4 regions of the Mesorhizobium newzealandense genome follow, and region 4 is predicted to be linked to each of the others. Evidence: predicted binding sites of a transcription regulator. Region 4 holds the regulator's gene; each other region holds the start of a gene.
The links. The regulator PhoB, encoded in region 4, activates phosphate uptake and scavenging genes when phosphate is short. The targets are predictions, from matches to a motif close to TGTCATNNANCTGTCAT.
Positions count from the first base shown of each region.

Region 1: a site for PhoB is predicted at 1,938-1,954, ahead of ACFSOZ_RS14780 (acid phosphatase). Genes of this name have one in related genera too.
Region 2: a site for PhoB is predicted at 1,908-1,924, ahead of ACFSOZ_RS04730 (PhoX family protein). Genes of this name have one in related genera too.
Region 3: a site for PhoB is predicted at 1,929-1,945, ahead of ACFSOZ_RS38340 (ceramide glucosyltransferase). Genes of this name have one in related genera too.

Region 1 is NZ_JBHUGZ010000010.1:77,121-81,181, forward strand. It holds gene ACFSOZ_RS14775 (Lrp/AsnC family transcriptional regulator) at 1-278, shown strand, start outside; gene ACFSOZ_RS14780 (acid phosphatase) at 319-1,851, opposite strand; gene ACFSOZ_RS14785 (cytochrome-c peroxidase) at 2,096-3,328, shown strand; gene add (adenosine deaminase) at 3,421-4,061, opposite strand, start outside.
Region 2 is NZ_JBHUGZ010000002.1:117,831-121,891, forward strand. It holds gene ACFSOZ_RS04710 (response regulator) at 1-396, shown strand, start outside; gene ACFSOZ_RS04715 (hypothetical protein) at 512-889, opposite strand; gene ACFSOZ_RS04720 (hypothetical protein) at 1,244-1,612, opposite strand; gene ACFSOZ_RS04725 (hypothetical protein) at 1,653-1,820, shown strand; gene ACFSOZ_RS04730 (PhoX family protein) at 1,991-3,994, shown strand.
Region 3 is NZ_JBHUGZ010000032.1:115,766-119,826, forward strand. It holds gene argF (ornithine carbamoyltransferase) at 1-244, shown strand, start outside; gene ACFSOZ_RS38330 (Hsp33 family molecular chaperone) at 353-1,387, shown strand; gene apaG (Co2+/Mg2+ efflux protein ApaG) at 1,431-1,823, opposite strand; gene ACFSOZ_RS38340 (ceramide glucosyltransferase) at 2,047-3,198, shown strand; gene ACFSOZ_RS38345 (O-succinylhomoserine sulfhydrylase) at 3,213-4,061, opposite strand, start outside.
Region 4 is NZ_JBHUGZ010000029.1:11,060-15,120, reverse strand. It holds gene ACFSOZ_RS33355 (ROK family protein) at 330-1,577, shown strand; gene phoB (phosphate regulon transcriptional regulator PhoB) at 1,590-2,279, opposite strand; gene phoU (phosphate signaling complex protein PhoU) at 2,299-3,006, opposite strand; gene pstB (phosphate ABC transporter ATP-binding protein PstB) at 3,032-3,838, opposite strand; gene pstA (phosphate ABC transporter permease PstA) at 3,835-4,061, opposite strand, start outside.

The sequences.
Region 1 (4,061 bases), on a different contig from region 4:
TTGGCCTCGGCATGATGGCGATCATCCGGGTGCGCACCACGCATGAGCACATCCGCCCCTGCCTGAAGCAATTCGCCGAGATGCCGCAGATCACCGAGGTGCACCGACTGACCGGCGAGGATTGCTTCATCCTGAAAGTGGTCGTCCCCTCGCCGGCGCAGCTCGAAACCATCGTCGACGCCGTGGCCCGTCACGGCGCGGTCACGACGGCGCTGGTGTTGCGCAGCGAGACACCGAAGCCGATCGGCCGCGACCTGATCAGACGGTCAGGCGGCTAGACCAGAGGGGTGTCGCCGCACTGAGGTTCAATCAACCGCTCTACCGGCTCAGATCAAGCGCAGCACTCAGGTCGCCCATCGGCGGCTGGTCGTTGTTGCGCAGCGCCTTGTCGCGGGCAGCGATCCCGGACAGCACCGGCAAATCGTAGCGCGCGGTGATGAAGCGCAGGATCGACGTCGTGTCGTATTGCGTGTGGTCGACCGTGCCCATCTTCGCATAGGGCGAGATGATGAAGGCCGGGATGCGGTTGCCCGGTCCCCAGCGGTCGGCCTTCGGCGGCGCGACATGGTCCCAGAAGCCGCCATTCTCGTCATAGGTGACGACCACCAGCATGTGGCTCCATTGCGGGCTTTTCTCCAGATGCGCGACGATGTCGGCGAGATGCTGGTCGCCGCTCGTCACATCGGCATAGCCGCTATGCTCGTTGAGATTGCCTTGCGGCTTGTAGAAACTCACCGCCGGCAGTTTGCCGTCGTCGATCACCTTGATGAATTCGGCGCCGTCCAGGCCGCCATCCCTCAGGTGCTCGGCCCGCGCGGCAGTGCCAGGCGCGTAGGCGGCGAAATAGTTGAACGGCTGGTGGTGGAACTGGAAGTTCGGCACCGGCGTCGCGTTCTTGCCGTCGAGCGTGGCCTGCCAGGCGCCGGAATACCAGGCCCAACTGACGCCCTTCAGCGACAACAGGTCGCCGATGGTGATGTCGTGCTGCGGCGGCAGCGTGGTCGGCTGCGTCGGGTCGGCCAGTGCCGTGTCGCCGCCTTCGGCCGGCTTGTTGGCGCTCGGCTGGTAAGGCGGCTGCATGGTGTTGACGGCATAGAAGTCGGGCGTGATGGCGCCGTCATTGACGAATTTCGGCACGCCGCCGAGCGCCGAGGCCGGCGAATTGTCGGCGACCTTCAGCGTCGTGCCGTCGGCCTCGACGACGGCAATCTGGCCCTTGATCGGGCTGGTGTCGGCGTGGGGATAGACCGGCACGCAGGCGCAGGCCAGCATGATATGGTTGAGGAAGGAGCCACCGAAGGCGCCCTGGAAGAAATTGTCGGCCAGCACGTACTTCTTCGCCACCGCCCACATAGGCAGGCTGGAGCCGTCATAATGGCCCATCACCAGGGCGCCGGAATCGGCCCAGGCGGCGAACTTGTCGTTCTTCCCGCCATCGATCTGCATCTGCTCCTGGTAGAAGCGGTGCCAGAGGTCGCGCGTGACGACGGAGGTCTTCTCGTTGAAGCCGCCGGCGTCGTCGATGGCGAAGCTGGCGTTGCTGAGATGCGCCGACTGCGCCTCGGTCATCGGCGGCGTCACGCCCTTGGCGGTCAGGCCGCCCCAGGCCGGCGGCAGTTCAGTCAGCGGCTTGCCGTCGCGGTCGAGCTGGCGCACCTGGCCGGCCGAGAGGTTGGCCAGCCCATTGGCGCCGGGGAAGCCGCCATAGAGATTATCGAAGCTGCGGTTCTCGGCATAGATGACGACGACGGTGTCGATCTTGTCGTAGCCGGGCGGGGCGGCGTTGGCCGTAAACGGAATCGAGGTCAGCACGGTGCCGGCCAGGCAAAGCGAGGTGAAAGGCCGCGTCATGGGAATTCCTCATGGCTGGGGTGGTGGCTAGAGGGCAATGAATGGCCGGGAGCGACGAGCCATGGGCAAACGCTAGGTCGACGCCTTGTCACCTTTGTGACATTTTCTTGTCCTGCGAACACGGTTGCGTGAGCGGGTGAGCCGGTCATCAATCCGCAGCAGTACGGTCTTAATTCCGGGGCGGAAAAACGGACCGGACGACATGACAGCGGGACAATGGAAGAAACGCGCCATCGCCGCGTCGATGCTCGGCATCGCCGCGATCCTTTCCGCAAGCATGGTCAGCGCCGGAACCGGCAGCGTCCATCCCGGGGCGATGTCGCGGGCGGATGCCTTCGCGCGGGCGCAGGCGCTGACGGCGCTTGGCCGCAAGATGTTCTTCGACACGTCGCTGTCGGCCTCCGGCAAGCAGGCCTGCTCGTCCTGCCATGATCCGCACCATGCCTTCGGCCCTGCCTCGGCGGCACCGGTCGAGATGGGCGGGCCGCATCTCGACCAGCCCGGACTGCGCGCCGTGCCGTCGCTGCGTTACCTGCAGGCGGTGCCCGCCTTCACCGAGCATTTCTACGATTCCGAGGATGAAGGCGACGAGAGCGTCGACAACGGCCCGACCGGCGGCTTGACCTGGGACGGCCGCGCCGACTGCGGCCGCGACCAGGCCAGGATCCCGATGCTGTCGCCGTTCGAGATGGCCAACAAGGATGCCGCCGCCGTCACCGCCGGATTGCGCAAGTCGGCATACGCCGATGATTTCAAGGCCGCCTTCGGCGACACCGTGTTCGACCACCCGGACGATGCCTTCGACGCCGCCGCCGAGGCGCTTGGCACCTTCGAGCAGAATGCGCCCGACTTCTATCCCTACTCCAGCCGCTACGATGCCTTCCTCGCCGGCAAGGCTGCGCTGTCGGCACAGGAATTGCGCGGCCGCGCGCTGTTCGAGGGCGAGACCAAGGGCAATTGCGCCTCCTGCCATCTGAGCGAACCCGCCAATGACGGCGAGCCGCCGCAGTTCACCGATTTCGGCCTGATCGCCGTCGCCGTGCCGCGCAATCCGGCCATCCCGGCCAATGCCGACCCCACCTATTTCGATCTCGGCCTGTGCGGGCCGCTGCGCACCGATTTCCACGGCCGGGCGGAATATTGCGGCCTGTTCAAGACGCCGACGCTGCGCAACGTCGCGCTGCGAAAAAGCTTCTTCCACAATGGCTATTTCCACACGCTGCGCGACGCGGTCGCCTTCTATGCCAGCCGCGACAGCGATCCCGGCCACTGGTATCCCAAGAACGCCGACGGCACGATCCGGCAAAACGACGATTTGCCAAAGGCTTACTGGGCCAACCTCAACCAGGATCCGCCCTTCGGCAAGAAGCCCGGCGACAGGCCGGCGCTGACCGATCCCGAGATCGACGACATCGTCGCCTTCCTGCAGACCTTGACCGACGCGGATCAGCAGGCAGAGGCGGTGCCCGCGAACTAAACCGCGCCCGCCGGGCTAGAAGGATCTGCCGGGCGGCGCGGTGGCGGCCACGGCGGGATTTCTGGGAAGAACCGGTGAAACGATGAACCGCTCTAGGCTCGCCAGGCCTCCAGATCGGCCATGATCTGCGCCTTCAACGCAGGGTCAGCGTAGCTGGCGTGCACCGATGTCGCGGCGAGCTGGCGGATGGTGTCGTCTTCCCAGGCGAAGGCCTCGGCGCAAGCGGCATAAGATGCTTCGAGAGTGGTGTCGAGCAGCGCCGGATCATCGGTGTTGATCGAGACGGCGACACCGGCCTTGCGCAGGGCGTCGAGCGGATGTTCGGTAAGCGACGGATACACGCCGAGCGCCACGTTGGAGATCGGGCAGACGCCCAGGGGAATCTGCTTCTGCGCCAACAAGTCAACAAGGTCCGGTTCCTCGATCGCCCGTACGCCGTGGTCGATGCGGTCGGCACCAAGCAGTTCGATTGCGTCGCGAACACCTTCCGGGCCGCTCGACTCGCCCGCATGAACGGTGCGCCGCAGGCCCGCCGCGCCGGCACGGCGAAACGCCTCGGCGAAGCGCGGGCCAGTGCGGCCGGCTGCCGCTTCGTTGCCGTCGATCGACAGGGCAACGACGCGCGGGTGTCGGATCGCGCCGAGCAACTCCACCAGTTCGATCGCTTCCGCCGCCGACTGGGTGCGAAGCAGGCTGACGCAAAGCCCGACCGGCGGGTGTCCGTCCTGCTCGG
Region 2 (4,061 bases), on a different contig from region 4:
GCCGATGTGACCAGGGCCCTGAACGCAGGGGTGCGTGGCTATGTCCTCAAAGGTATCGGGTCGCGCGCGCTGGCCGACATTCTGCATAACGTGGCGGCCGGCGAAAGCTATCTTTCGCCGACGCTGTCGGCCCGCCTGCTTTCGGATCTCCAGTCCCTGCAGCCGACCAACGGCATAGAGGACCGGCTGCGGCAACTCACCGAGCGTCAGGCGGAAATTCTGCGGCTGGTGGCGGAGGGGCTAAGCAACAAGGAAGTGGCCTTGCGGCTGGAGTTGCAAGAGAAGACCGTGAAGCATCACATGACCGGCGTGCTCTCGAAACTCAACGTGCGAAACCGCACCGAAGCCGCCTTGATGATGCGTGAGGCGCGCGACCGAGACCGGAACCATTCGTAGAGGCTTCCGTCATCGCACTGCTGGAAAACCGGGTGACGCCGGGCAAAAACGAGGTCACCTCCGCCGGGGGCGGCGGAGGTGACGTGTGAAGCCGGCCGTTGCCTGTTGGCCGACTTCACAAGGCCTTGAGGCGGCTGACATCCGCCGGCGTGACCTGGCGATCGATGATCGTACGCCCCAGCGCATCCTCCATCCTGAAACGGCCGTTCTCGATCGTTTCCGTTATGCCGTCGGGATGCTGGACCGTGATCTTGTTGCCGTCCACGTCAACCTCGTCACCGGTCTCGGCGTTGACATGATGGCCGTTGTCGTTCTGCCCCTTGCTGGCCCCCTTGCCGTTGCCACCGCTGCTGTTGCCGCCGCTGTTGCCACCATTGCCGTTTCCGCCGCCGTTTCCGCCGCCGCCACCGCCGCCCTTGCCGGCCTGTGCACTAGCGGCGTAGATCCCGGGAGCGTAGCCGTGGAAGGCAATTTGATAGGGAGCGATGATCAACGCCAGCGCGGCTGCGGATCTGAGTGCCAGCCGGCAACAACGGGGCGTGATCGATCTGTGCATCCTGATCTCCGTCGATTGAGCTGGCGCGCCCACCGTCGACGTTGCAGTTGCACCAGCATCGCCGAAAGAAGTGATCCCCGAAAGCCGCGTCCGACCGTTGCGCTTGTTACCCAGGACCTTTGCAAGCACAAGATTGGACTAAAGTCCCAAGAGTGTGATAATAAATACCTCTTATGAACGGCGGCGACCGCCATCGCCGACGGGAAGCTGGCTTTCCTGACGCCTGGCGGCGGCAGATGCCGAACATCAAGTCACCTCCGCCGGGGGCGGCGGAGGTGACTTGTAGGACCTTCACAAAGCTTGGAGACGACTGATGTCGTCCGCCGTCGCCGGACGTTCGACAATCGTGCGGCCGAGTGCATCCTTCATCTCGAAGCGACCGTTCTCGATCTCCTCCGTGATACCGTCGGGATGTTCGACTTCGATCTTGTTGCCTTTCACTTCGACCCTGTCGCCGGTCGCCGCATTGACATGATCCCCATCATCGTCGTGGCCTTTGGAGTTGCCGACATCGCCGTCGTTTCCGCTGTTGCTGTTGCCACTCCCGCCGCTGCCGCTGCCGCCACCATGTCCGCCATCCTTGGCATGCGCGCTTGCCGCTAGGATGCCGGGAGCCGCGCCGTGGAAAGCGAGTTGACAGGGGGCGATGGCGAGCGCCAATGCCGACGTCGCCCTCAGTGCCAGCCAGCAATAACGGATCGTGATCGATCTGCGCATCCTGGTCTCTTCTTCAATCGGGCCGGCGGATTTCAAGCAGGCGAATTTCAGGGCCGGCGTTCGCAAGTGGCCGACCATGGCCGACAGCGCGGCCTCGCGTAATCGGCCCACGACCGATGCGATGCCGCCAAGGGACCTTTGCCGGGCCTGACAAGGGACCTTTGTCCCAGCGCTGCGTGCTGCTCCCAGAATGCTTGGCCAACGGCGCGCAATGCCTGTTGCGGCTGAACGGTCTCGATGTCACGAAAATGTGATCAGGCGACTATAAGGGGGTTGAACAGGCAACCCGCTCCAGCCACCCTAAAGCCAGAGGCAAGCCAGATGACCGAACACCGCTCCCCCGACGCCAAATTCCGCACCAGCCTGCTTGAGGAAAATGACGGCCCGGCCACCAATCCCTCCGACAACCGCACCATGGGCGAGATCATCGCCGCACGGTTCTCGCGCCGTGGTTTCCTCAAGGGCTCGCTGGCCGTCTCGGCCATTGCCGCCACCGTCAGCCCACTGGCGCTGGTCAGCGCCGACCAGGCCCGCGCCGCCGAAGGCTCGGCCTTCGCGTTCGACGAGTTGGAGGCCGGCATCGACGACAAGCATCATGTCGCGCCGGGCTACGATGCCGATGTGCTGCTGCGCTGGGGCGATCCGCTGTTTGCCGATTCGCCGGAGTTCGACCCGACCAAACAGTCGGCGCAGGCGCAGTCCAGACAGTTCGGCTACAACAACGACTATGTCGGCTACATCGCAATCGACGGCTCGGCCGAACACGGCCTGCTGGTCGTCAACCACGAATACACCACCCCGCATCTGATGTTCCCGGGCATCGTGAAGATCGTCGAGAAGGACGGCAAGAAATCGGCCGACGTCGCACCGCTGAGCAAGGAGCAGGTCGATGTCGAGATGGCCGCGCATGGCGGTACCATCGTCGAGATCCGCAAGGACGGCGGCAAATGGCAGGTGGTGCGCGACGGCAAGCTCAACCGCCGCATCACCTCCAACACCGAAATGGCGCTGTCCGGCCCGGTTGCCGGCCATGACCGCGTCAAGACCAACGCCGATCCGTCCGGCACCAAGGTGTTCGGCACCTTCAACAACTGTGCCGGCGGCGTCACCCCCTGGGGCACCTATGTGATGGCCGAGGAGAACATCCACGGCTATTTCTCCGGCGAATTGCCCGAGGGCCACAAGGAAGCTGCCAACTACAAGCGCCTCGGCATTCCCGAAGGCGCCTATGAATGGGCGGCACACCATGACCGTTTCGACCTGTCCAAGGAGCCGAACGAGGCCAATCGTTTCGGCTGGATCGTCGAGGTCGACGTCAACGATCCGACCTCGACGCCGAGGAAGCGCACCGCCATGGGCCGCTTCAAGCATGAGGGCGCAGAATCGATCGTCGCCAAAGATGGCCGCGTCGTCTTCTATCTCGGCGACGACGAGCGCTTCGACTATGCCTACAAGTTCGTCACCAAGGCGGCCTTCAATCCGAACGACCGCGCCGCCAACAAGGATCTGCTCGACGACGGCACGCTGCATGTCGCCAAGTTCGCCGAGGATGGCTCCGTCGAATGGCTGCCGATCGTCTTCGGCCAGGGCCCGCTGACCCCCGAGAACGGCTTCGCCAGCCAAGCCGACGTGCTGATCGAGACTCGGCGCGCCGCCGACCTGCTCGGCGCCACCAAGATGGACCGCCCCGAGGACATCCAGCCCAACGGCGTCAACGGCAAGGTCTATGTCATGCTGACCAACAATTCGAAGCGCAAGGCAGACCAGATCGACGCCGCCAACCCGCGCGCCGAGAACACCTTCGGCCACATCATCGAGATCGCCGAGGGTGGCGGCGATTTCGCCGCCACCCGAGGCAAGTGGGAAGTGCTTTTGAAATGCGGCGATCCGGCGGTTGCCGATGTCGGCGCCACCTTCTCGACCGCAACGACGGCCAATGGCTGGTTCGGCATGCCCGACAATTGCGCGGTCGATTCGGCCGGACGCCTGTGGGTCGCCACCGACGGCCAGGGCCCGAAAGCCACCGGCCGCACCGACGGCCTGTGGGCGGTCGACACCGAAGGGTCGGCACGGGCGACCTCAAAACTGTTCTTCCGCGTGCCGATCGGTGCCGAAATGTGCGGCCCGCTGTTTGCGCCCGACGACCAGACCGCCTTCGTCGCCGTCCAGCATCCGGGCGACGGCGGCGAAGACTGGGAAGCGTTCGGCCGCCCGTCCTACTATGAGGACCTGTCGACGCGCTGGCCCGACTTCAAGCCCGACATGCCGGTGCGGCCGGCGGTCGTCGCCATCACCAAACAGGGCGGCGGCAAGATCGCGGTCTGACACGCCGATTCGCAATCTGAAGGAGGGGCTGCGGTGACCCGAGGCCCCTCCTTTTTCGCGTTAAATC
Region 3 (4,061 bases), on a different contig from region 4:
CTGGGTGTCGATGGGCCAGGAACATCGCGCCCGCGGCCACAACGTGTTCTCGCCCTACCAGGTCAATGCCAAGCTGATGGCCAAGGCCAAGCCGGACGCATTGTTCATGCACTGTCTGCCGGCGCATCGCGGCGAGGAAGTGACCGACGAGGTCATTGACGGGCCGCATTCGGTGGTCTTCGACGAGGCCGAGAACCGACTCCATGCGCAGAAGGCGGTTCTGGCGTGGTGCCTCGGCGCTTGATCCGGGCCGACTTGATCCGGGCCGACTTGATACAGGGCTGGGTGATGCCTATCTGCGGGCCATCACGCAAAAACAGCGCGTTTCGACGCATGCGCCCCGGAGGGCGGCATGGCCGCGCCCCGGAGCTTTGTCATGTTGGAAACCTATCAAGTGACTGAACATCACCCCAAACTCGGCGAATTCGGCTACGCCGGTGACGATCACGTCGTGCCTTTCGAGGTCGGTCCGCTCGATGTGCGCGGCCGCACCGTTCAGCTCGGGCCGATGCTCGACGCCATCCTGACCCGCCACGACTACCCCGAGCCGGTCGCCCGCCTGCTGGCGGAAGCCTGTGTGTTGACGGTCCTGCTTGGCACCTCGCTCAAATTCGAGGGCAAGTTCATCTTGCAGACCCGCACCGACGGGCCGGTCGACATGCTGGTGGCGGATTTTTCCACGCCCTCGGCACTGCGCGCCTATGCGCGCTTCGATGCCGACCGGCTGGAGGCGCTGGTCGCGGCCGGCGAAACGTCCCAGCAGACGCTGCTCGGCAGCGGCGTGCTGGCGCTGACCATCGACCAGGGCGCTCACACGCAGCGCTATCAGGGCATCGTCCAGCTCGACGGCGAAACGCTGGAGGATGCGGCACGCACCTATTTCCGTCAGTCGGAGCAGATCCCGACCGATCTCAGGCTCTCGGTGGCCAAGCTGCTGACGCCTGGCGTCGGCGGCGCCCGCGAGCAATGGCGTGCCGGCGGCATCCTGGCGCAGTTCCTGCCGCAGTCGCCCGAGCGCATGCGGGTTCCGGACCTGCCGGGTGGTGACGGCGATCCGCGCGAGGAAATCCACGGTCCGGCCGACAATTCCTGGCAGGAGCTGCTGGCATTGCTCGGCACCATCGAGCCGACCGAACTGATCGACCCGACGATCGGCGCCGAGCGGCTGCTCTACAGGCTGTTCCACGAACATGGCGTGCGCGTCTTCGGCGGCGTTCCGGTCGCCGACCAGTGCTCATGCTCGCGCGACAAGATCCGCGGCATCCTCGAGGGCTTCTTGGCGCAGGAGATCAAGGACAGCACCGAGGACGGCGGCATCCACGTCGCCTGCGAATTCTGCTCGAAGCAATACGACTTCGATCCGGCGGAATTTACGGCGGCTCAGTAGAGAAAAATACGCATCACCGGCTGCTTCGCGGCCGGTGAGCGAACTAATTCACCGTTCGCCGGGTGCCCGGCAGATCAAGCGAAAAGGCGGGGATGGCGATGTCGAACGTCTCGCCCCGCTTGTTGCGCATGGTGTAGTGCCCGACCATGATGCCGGACGGTGTCGAGAGCGGGCAACCGGACGTGTATTGATAGCTGTCACCGGGATTGAGTTCGGGCTGATCGCCGACGACGCCCGGTCCGCGCACCTCCTCGACCCGGCCGGTGCCGTCGGTGATGTGCCAATAGCGAGACAACAGCTGCACGAAATCGTCCGACTGGTTGTCGATCGTTATCTGATAGCCCCAGACATAGCGGTTCTCGGACGGATCCGAGCGGTCCTCCAGATAGAACGGCCTGACCTGCACTTCGATGTTGCGCGTCACGGCGCGGTACATAAGCGGCTCCAAAACAATCCAGGTCGAACTGTCCTCGCTCCGAGCGAGCAGGTCAACGTGCGCGTCTTGTCGCGCCCGGCCTGAAAGGCAGGTGCCGACAAAGAATGTCATTTAAGTGACACATGACAATGGTGGTGTGCACGAAGCGGGCGACTCGGCGCTCTGTCGAACTGTTGAAAACGGCCATCACGCGGGCCGTCTTTTCTGGAGTGACCAGATCTCGATGGAACTCACGCTCATAACCGCCTCGCTTTCGATCGCTCTCATTCTCTCAAATCTCGCCAGCATCCTGCTCGCCGCTTCGCGTCTGAAGCGGCGCCGCACCATCGCGCCGCCGGCCGGCAAGTCGCGGCCGGTGTCGATCGTCGTGCCGTCGCGTGGCGTCGAGCCGTTCACGCAGGAGACGCTGGAGCGTGCCTTCTCGCTCGACTGGCCGCGCTACGAGCTGATCTTCTGCGTCGCCCATGCCGATGATCCGGTGGTCAGGCTGATCTACGCCGCCATCGCCCGCTTCCCCAAGGTGCCGGCCCGGCTGTTGATCGGCGACGACCGTATCAGCGCCAATCCGAAGCTCAACAATTGCGTCAAAGGCTGGGAGGCGGCGCGCCACGATTGGGTTGTCTTGGCCGATTCCAACGTGTTGATGCCGAGAGACTATATTCAGCACCTCATGGCGGCGTGGCGGCCGGATACCGGCCTTGTCTGCTCGACGCCGATCGGCTCGCGGCCGGCCGGCTTCTGGGCCGAAGTCGAATGCGCCTTCCTCAACACGCTGCAGGCGCGCTGGCAATATGCCGGCGATGCGCTTGGCCTCGGCTTTGCCCAGGGCAAGAGCATGTTGTGGAACAAGCCGATGCTCGACGCCAGCGGCGGCATCCGTGCGCTGGCCGCCGAGATCGCCGAGGACGCCGCTGCGACCAAGCTGGCCAATGGCCTTGGGCTGCGCGTCAATCTCGTCACCGCGCCCTTCGAGCAGCCGCTCGGCCGGCGCACGTTCGGCGAGATCTGGTCGCGTCAGGCCCGTTGGGCGCGGCTGCGCCGCGTCACCTTCCCGCTGTTCTTCGCACCCGAGATCCTGACTGGCGCTGTGGTGCCGCTGGTGCTTGCGCTGGTTGCGGCGGCAGCCGCCGGCGTCAGCCTCTGGGCAACCGCCATTGCCGTGCTGGCGGCCTTCTACCTTCCGGAGTGCGTCCTGGCCTGGTCAAAGGGCTGGTACCTGTCGCCGCGCATGGTCGTGGCGATCATGGTGCGCGACGTGATCCTGCCGGCGATGTGGGCGCGCGGCTGGCTCGGCGGCGCCGTCGACTGGCGCGGCAACGCGATGACCATCGGCACCAAGGCCGCCGAACTGGAAGAGACGCCGTCCGGTGCCTGAAAGCCAAAGGCCTCCTATTTGGCCTTCAGCGCCTGTTCGATGTCTTCCAGAAGATCGTCGGTATCCTCCAGGCCGACCGACAGCCTGAGCGTGCCAGGCCCGATGCCGAGTTCGGCGCGGGCCTCGTCGCTCAGATTCTTGTGCGTCGTCGTTGCCGGATGGGTGATCAGGCTCTTGGCGTCGCCGAGATTGTTGGAGATCAGCACGATGTCGAGGGCGTTCTGCAAGGCGAAAGCCGCCTGTTTGCCGCCCTTGACGTCCAGGCAGATCAGCGTCGAGCCACCCGACATCTGCTTCTTGACGATGGCCGCCTGGGGATGATCGGCGCGGCCGGGATAGATGACGCGGGCGATCTCGGGCCGCTCGGCCAGGAAATCCGCGATCTTGCCGGCGCTTTCCGTCTGCTGGCGCACGCGCAGCGGCAGCGTCTCCAGGCCCTTCAGCAGCGTCCAGGCATTGAACGGCGACAGGCTCGGACCGGTGTGGCGGAAATAGTCGTGCAGGTTCTCGTCGATCCATTTCTTGTCCGACAGGATGACACCGCCGAGACAGCGGCCCTGGCCGTCAATGTGCTTGGTCGCCGAATAGACGACGATGTGCGCGCCGAGCTGCAGCGGTTTCTGCTGCAAGGGCGTGGCAAAGACATTATCGACGATCAGCCGCGCGCCGATCGAATTGGCAAGCGAAGCGACGGCAGCGATGTCGACCACTTCCAGCGTCGGGTTGGTCGGGCTTTCCAGGAAGAACAGCTTGGTGTTCGGCTTGACCGCCTTTTCCCAGTTGGCGATGTCGGTTCCGTCGACCAGCGTCGCCTCGATGCCGTATCTCGGTGCCAGCGTCTCGACCACCCAGCGGCAGGAGCC
Region 4 (4,061 bases):
GCGTATGGCGCGACCAAACTGACCCGTAGGCCGGCACAGAAGCTCTATTTTTTCGAGCCTCGAAAAAATACTGGTCCAACGGCCGAACGCTGTCAACATCGATTCTGATGGATTTTGATGTCTCTCTGAATTTTTTTCGAGCCCCGGAATAAATAATGACAGGATGGCAGGCTTCTGCCAGAATTTGGTCAGCGCATGTCGCCCAAAAGTGCGCAGCGGTTTGGGCGACGTGAGCGGAAACAACGCCTGAGGTGCGTCGCGCTTCAGGCTTCGCTGACAGCCTTCGGGGGGCACGAAAGGCTGCAGCGACCGGGAGGATGTGAAAAAACATGTCGGTCGGAATCCGCCACGACGATCTGCGCCGTCGCAACCGGGCGATGGTGATTGCGGCCGTGCGTCGCGCCGGACAGCCGTCACGCACCGAGATCGCCGCGACCACTGGCCTCAGCCACTCGACCATATCGGCGATCTCCTCCGACCTGATCGGCGAAGGCATCCTGGCCGAGAGCAAGCCGAGCGAGGCCGGCTCGCTCAAACGCGGCAGACCGCAGGTCGGCCTCAGCCTCAATCCGGAAGCGGCGGCGGTGATGACCGTAGTGCTGTCGCTGAACTTCCTCTCCGTCGCCGTCATCGACTATGCCGGCCAGGTGATCGCCGAGGAACAGCGCCGGCTCGATACGCTGACGATGTCGCGCGACGCGCTGGTCGGCGAATGCGTCGCCATCGTGCGGCGCCGCCTCGAAGACCCCGATCTCGACGTCCGCAATGTCGCCCGCATCGCGCTGGCGATCCAGGGCATCACCGACACGCGTGCCCGCGCCATGTTGTGGTCGCCGATCACGCCGCACACAGATATCGCCTTCGCCGACATACTCGAGGACGAGTTCGGCATCCCCGCCACCATGGAGAACGACTGCAACATGATGGCGGTGGCGCTGCGCTGGCGCGATCCCCAGCGCTACCGCGACGACTTCATCGCCATCCTTTTGTCGCACGGCATCGGCATGGGCCTGGTGCTGAAGGGCGAACTGTTCACCGGCACCCATTCCTCGGGCGGCGAGTTCGGCCATATGATCCATCGGCCGAACGGCGCGCTGTGCCGCTGCGGACGGCGCGGCTGCGTCGAGGCCTATGCCGGCAACTACGCCATCTGGCGCAACGCAAGGCAGATGAGTGAGGACGCAGAACCCGTCGCCGATGTCAGTGACGCTGACATGCGCGCTCTGGCAACTGCGGCTCGCGAAAGGGATGGACCCGAGCGCGAGGCCTACCGCAAGGCCGGCGAAGCGCTCGGCTACGGTCTCGGCAGCCTGTTCGCGCTGATCGATCCGGCGCCGGTCGCCATGGTCGGTGTCAGCGCCGCGGCCTTCGACCTGATCGAGCCGGCATTGCGCGAGGCGATTGCCCAGACCGCCGGCGGCCAGCACTCGAAATCGATATCCTTCGACACCGAGCCGAACGAACTGCCATTGATCCGCGAAGGCTGCGCCATGCGCGCGCTGACTTTCGTCGACCAGGAGATTTTCGCACCTGGCGCGCAGACAAGATCCGGCCTCGTTGGCAAGAACGTGGCGTGAATCAAACGGGAGTCAATCTTCCCTGATCGCGTATCCGGCACCGCGGATGGTGCGGATGACATCGGGCATGCGGCCATTGTTGACCGCCTTGCGCAACCGGCCGACATGCACGTCGACCGTGCGCTCGTCGATGTAGATCGTCTCGCCCCAGACATTGTCGAGCAGTTGGCTGCGCGAGAACACGCGGCCGGGATGGCGCATCATGAACTCGAGCAGGCGAAACTCGGTCGGGCCGAGCCTGATCTCGCTCTTCTTGCGATAGACCCGGTGCGATTCACGATCGAGCACGATGTCGCCGACCTTGAGCACACTGGACAGCACTTCCGGCTTGGCGCGGCGCAGCAGCGCCTTGACCCTGGCCATGAACTCCGGTGTCGAGAACGGCTTGACCAGATAATCGTCGGCGCCGGTCGAAAGGCCGCGCACACGATCGCTTTCCTCGCCGCGCGCGGTCAGCATGATGATCGGCAGCCGCTCGGTCTCGGGACGCATCCTTAGCCGGCGGCAGAGTTCGATGCCGGAAACCGCCGGCACCATCCAGTCGAGCACCAGAAGGTCGGGGACGTTCTCCTGCAACCGGATCTCGGCCTCATCACCGCGCGTCACCACCTCGACCTGGTAACCCTCGGACTCCAGATTGTAGCGGAGCAGCACGCCTAGCGGCTCCTCGTCCTCCACCACCATGATGCGTGGCGCGATCATCGACTGGTCACCCCTGTCGTCATGCCGCCGGCGCGGACATTGCCGTCTCGTCCTGCTTCGGACGATTGGCGGGCAACTGCGTACCGGTCAAAACATAATACGCATTCTCGGCGATGTTGGTGACGTGATCGCCGATCCGCTCGAGGTTCTTGGCGCAGAACAGAAGATGCGTGCAGGCGGTGATGTTGCGCGGGTCTTCCATCATGTAGGTCAGCAGTTCGCGGAACACGGAGGTGTATTTGACGTCGATGCGCTCGTCGTCGGCGCGCAGTTTCGCCAGCGCCGCGGCGTCGCGCGCCGCATACTCCTCGATGACGCCCTGCACCTGGATCAGCACCAGCTGCGCCATTCCATCGATGGAGTGCGACAGGTCGCGCGGTGTGACGCTGAGGCCGACGGTGCCGACGCGCTTTGCGATGTTCTTGGCAAGGTCGCCGATGCGTTCGAGATCGCCGGCCATGCGGATCGAACCGACGACATGGCGCAGATCGTCGGCCATCGGCTGCCGCTTGGCGATCAGCGTGATGGCGCGGTCATCGAGCTCGCGCTGGCGCGCGTCCATGATCGCGTCGTCTGAAACAACGCGCTGTGCCAGCGCGTTGTCGGAATTCAGCAGCGCCTTGGTGGCACCACCGACCATCGAGCCGGCGAGATCGCCCATGTCACTGATGAGCCTGCTGATCTGTCCGAGATCCTCGTCGAAAGAAGCGACTGTGTGTTCGCCCATGATCCTGTCCCTCGTATGCCTGAGCTCAGCCGAAGCGGCCGGTGATGTAGTCCTGCGTGCGCTTCTCGCGGGGCGACGTGAAGATCTTCTCGGTGCGGTCGAACTCGACCAGTTCGCCCAGATACATGAAGGCAGTCTGCTTCGACACGCGCGCCGCCTGCTGCATATTGTGGGTGACGATGACGATCGTGTAGTCGGCTTGCAACTCGTCGATCAGCTCTTCGATCTTGGCGGTCGACAGCGGGTCAAGCGCCGAGGCCGGCTCGTCGAGCAGGATGACTTCCGGCTTCACCGCCACGGTACGGGCGATGCAGAGCCGCTGCTGCTGGCCACCGGAGAGGCTGAGGCCGCTGGCGTTGAGCTTATCCTTGACCTCGGTCCACAGTGCGGCGCGCTTCAGCGCCTGCTCGACGCGGCCGTCCATCTCGGACTTGCTGAGTTTCTCGTAGAGCCTGACACCGAAGGCGATGTTTTCATAGATCGACATCGGGAACGGCGTCGGCTTCTGGAACACCATGCCGATCTTGGTCCGCAGCAGGTTGAGGTCCTGCGAGCGGTCGAGAACGTTCTGGCCGTCGAGCAACACCTGGCCCTCGGCGGTCTGCTTGGGATAGAGTTCGTAGATGCGGTTGAAGACGCGCAGCAGCGTCGACTTCCCGCAGCCGGAAGGGCCGATGAAGGCGGTGACGCTGCGCTCGGGCAATGACAGCGTGATGTCCTTCAACGCCTTGCTCTGGCCGTAGTAGAAGTTGAGGTTCTTGACCTCGATCTTGGCCTTGCTGGCGGTTGCCTCGGCGGCGATCGTCATGTCTGGAGACAACATCTGGCTCATTTGTCCTCTCTGCGTCCGGTCAGGCTGCGCGCAAAGATGCTGAGCGCGAGAACCGTCAATGTGATGATGAGTGCGCCGGTCCAGGCCAGTTGCTGCCATTCCTCGTAAGGGCTGAGAGCGAACTGGAAGATGGTCACAGGCAGGCTGGCCATCGGCGCGTTGAGATTGCTCGACCAGAACTGGTTGTTGAGCGCCGTGAAGAGCAGCGGTGCGGTCTCGCCCG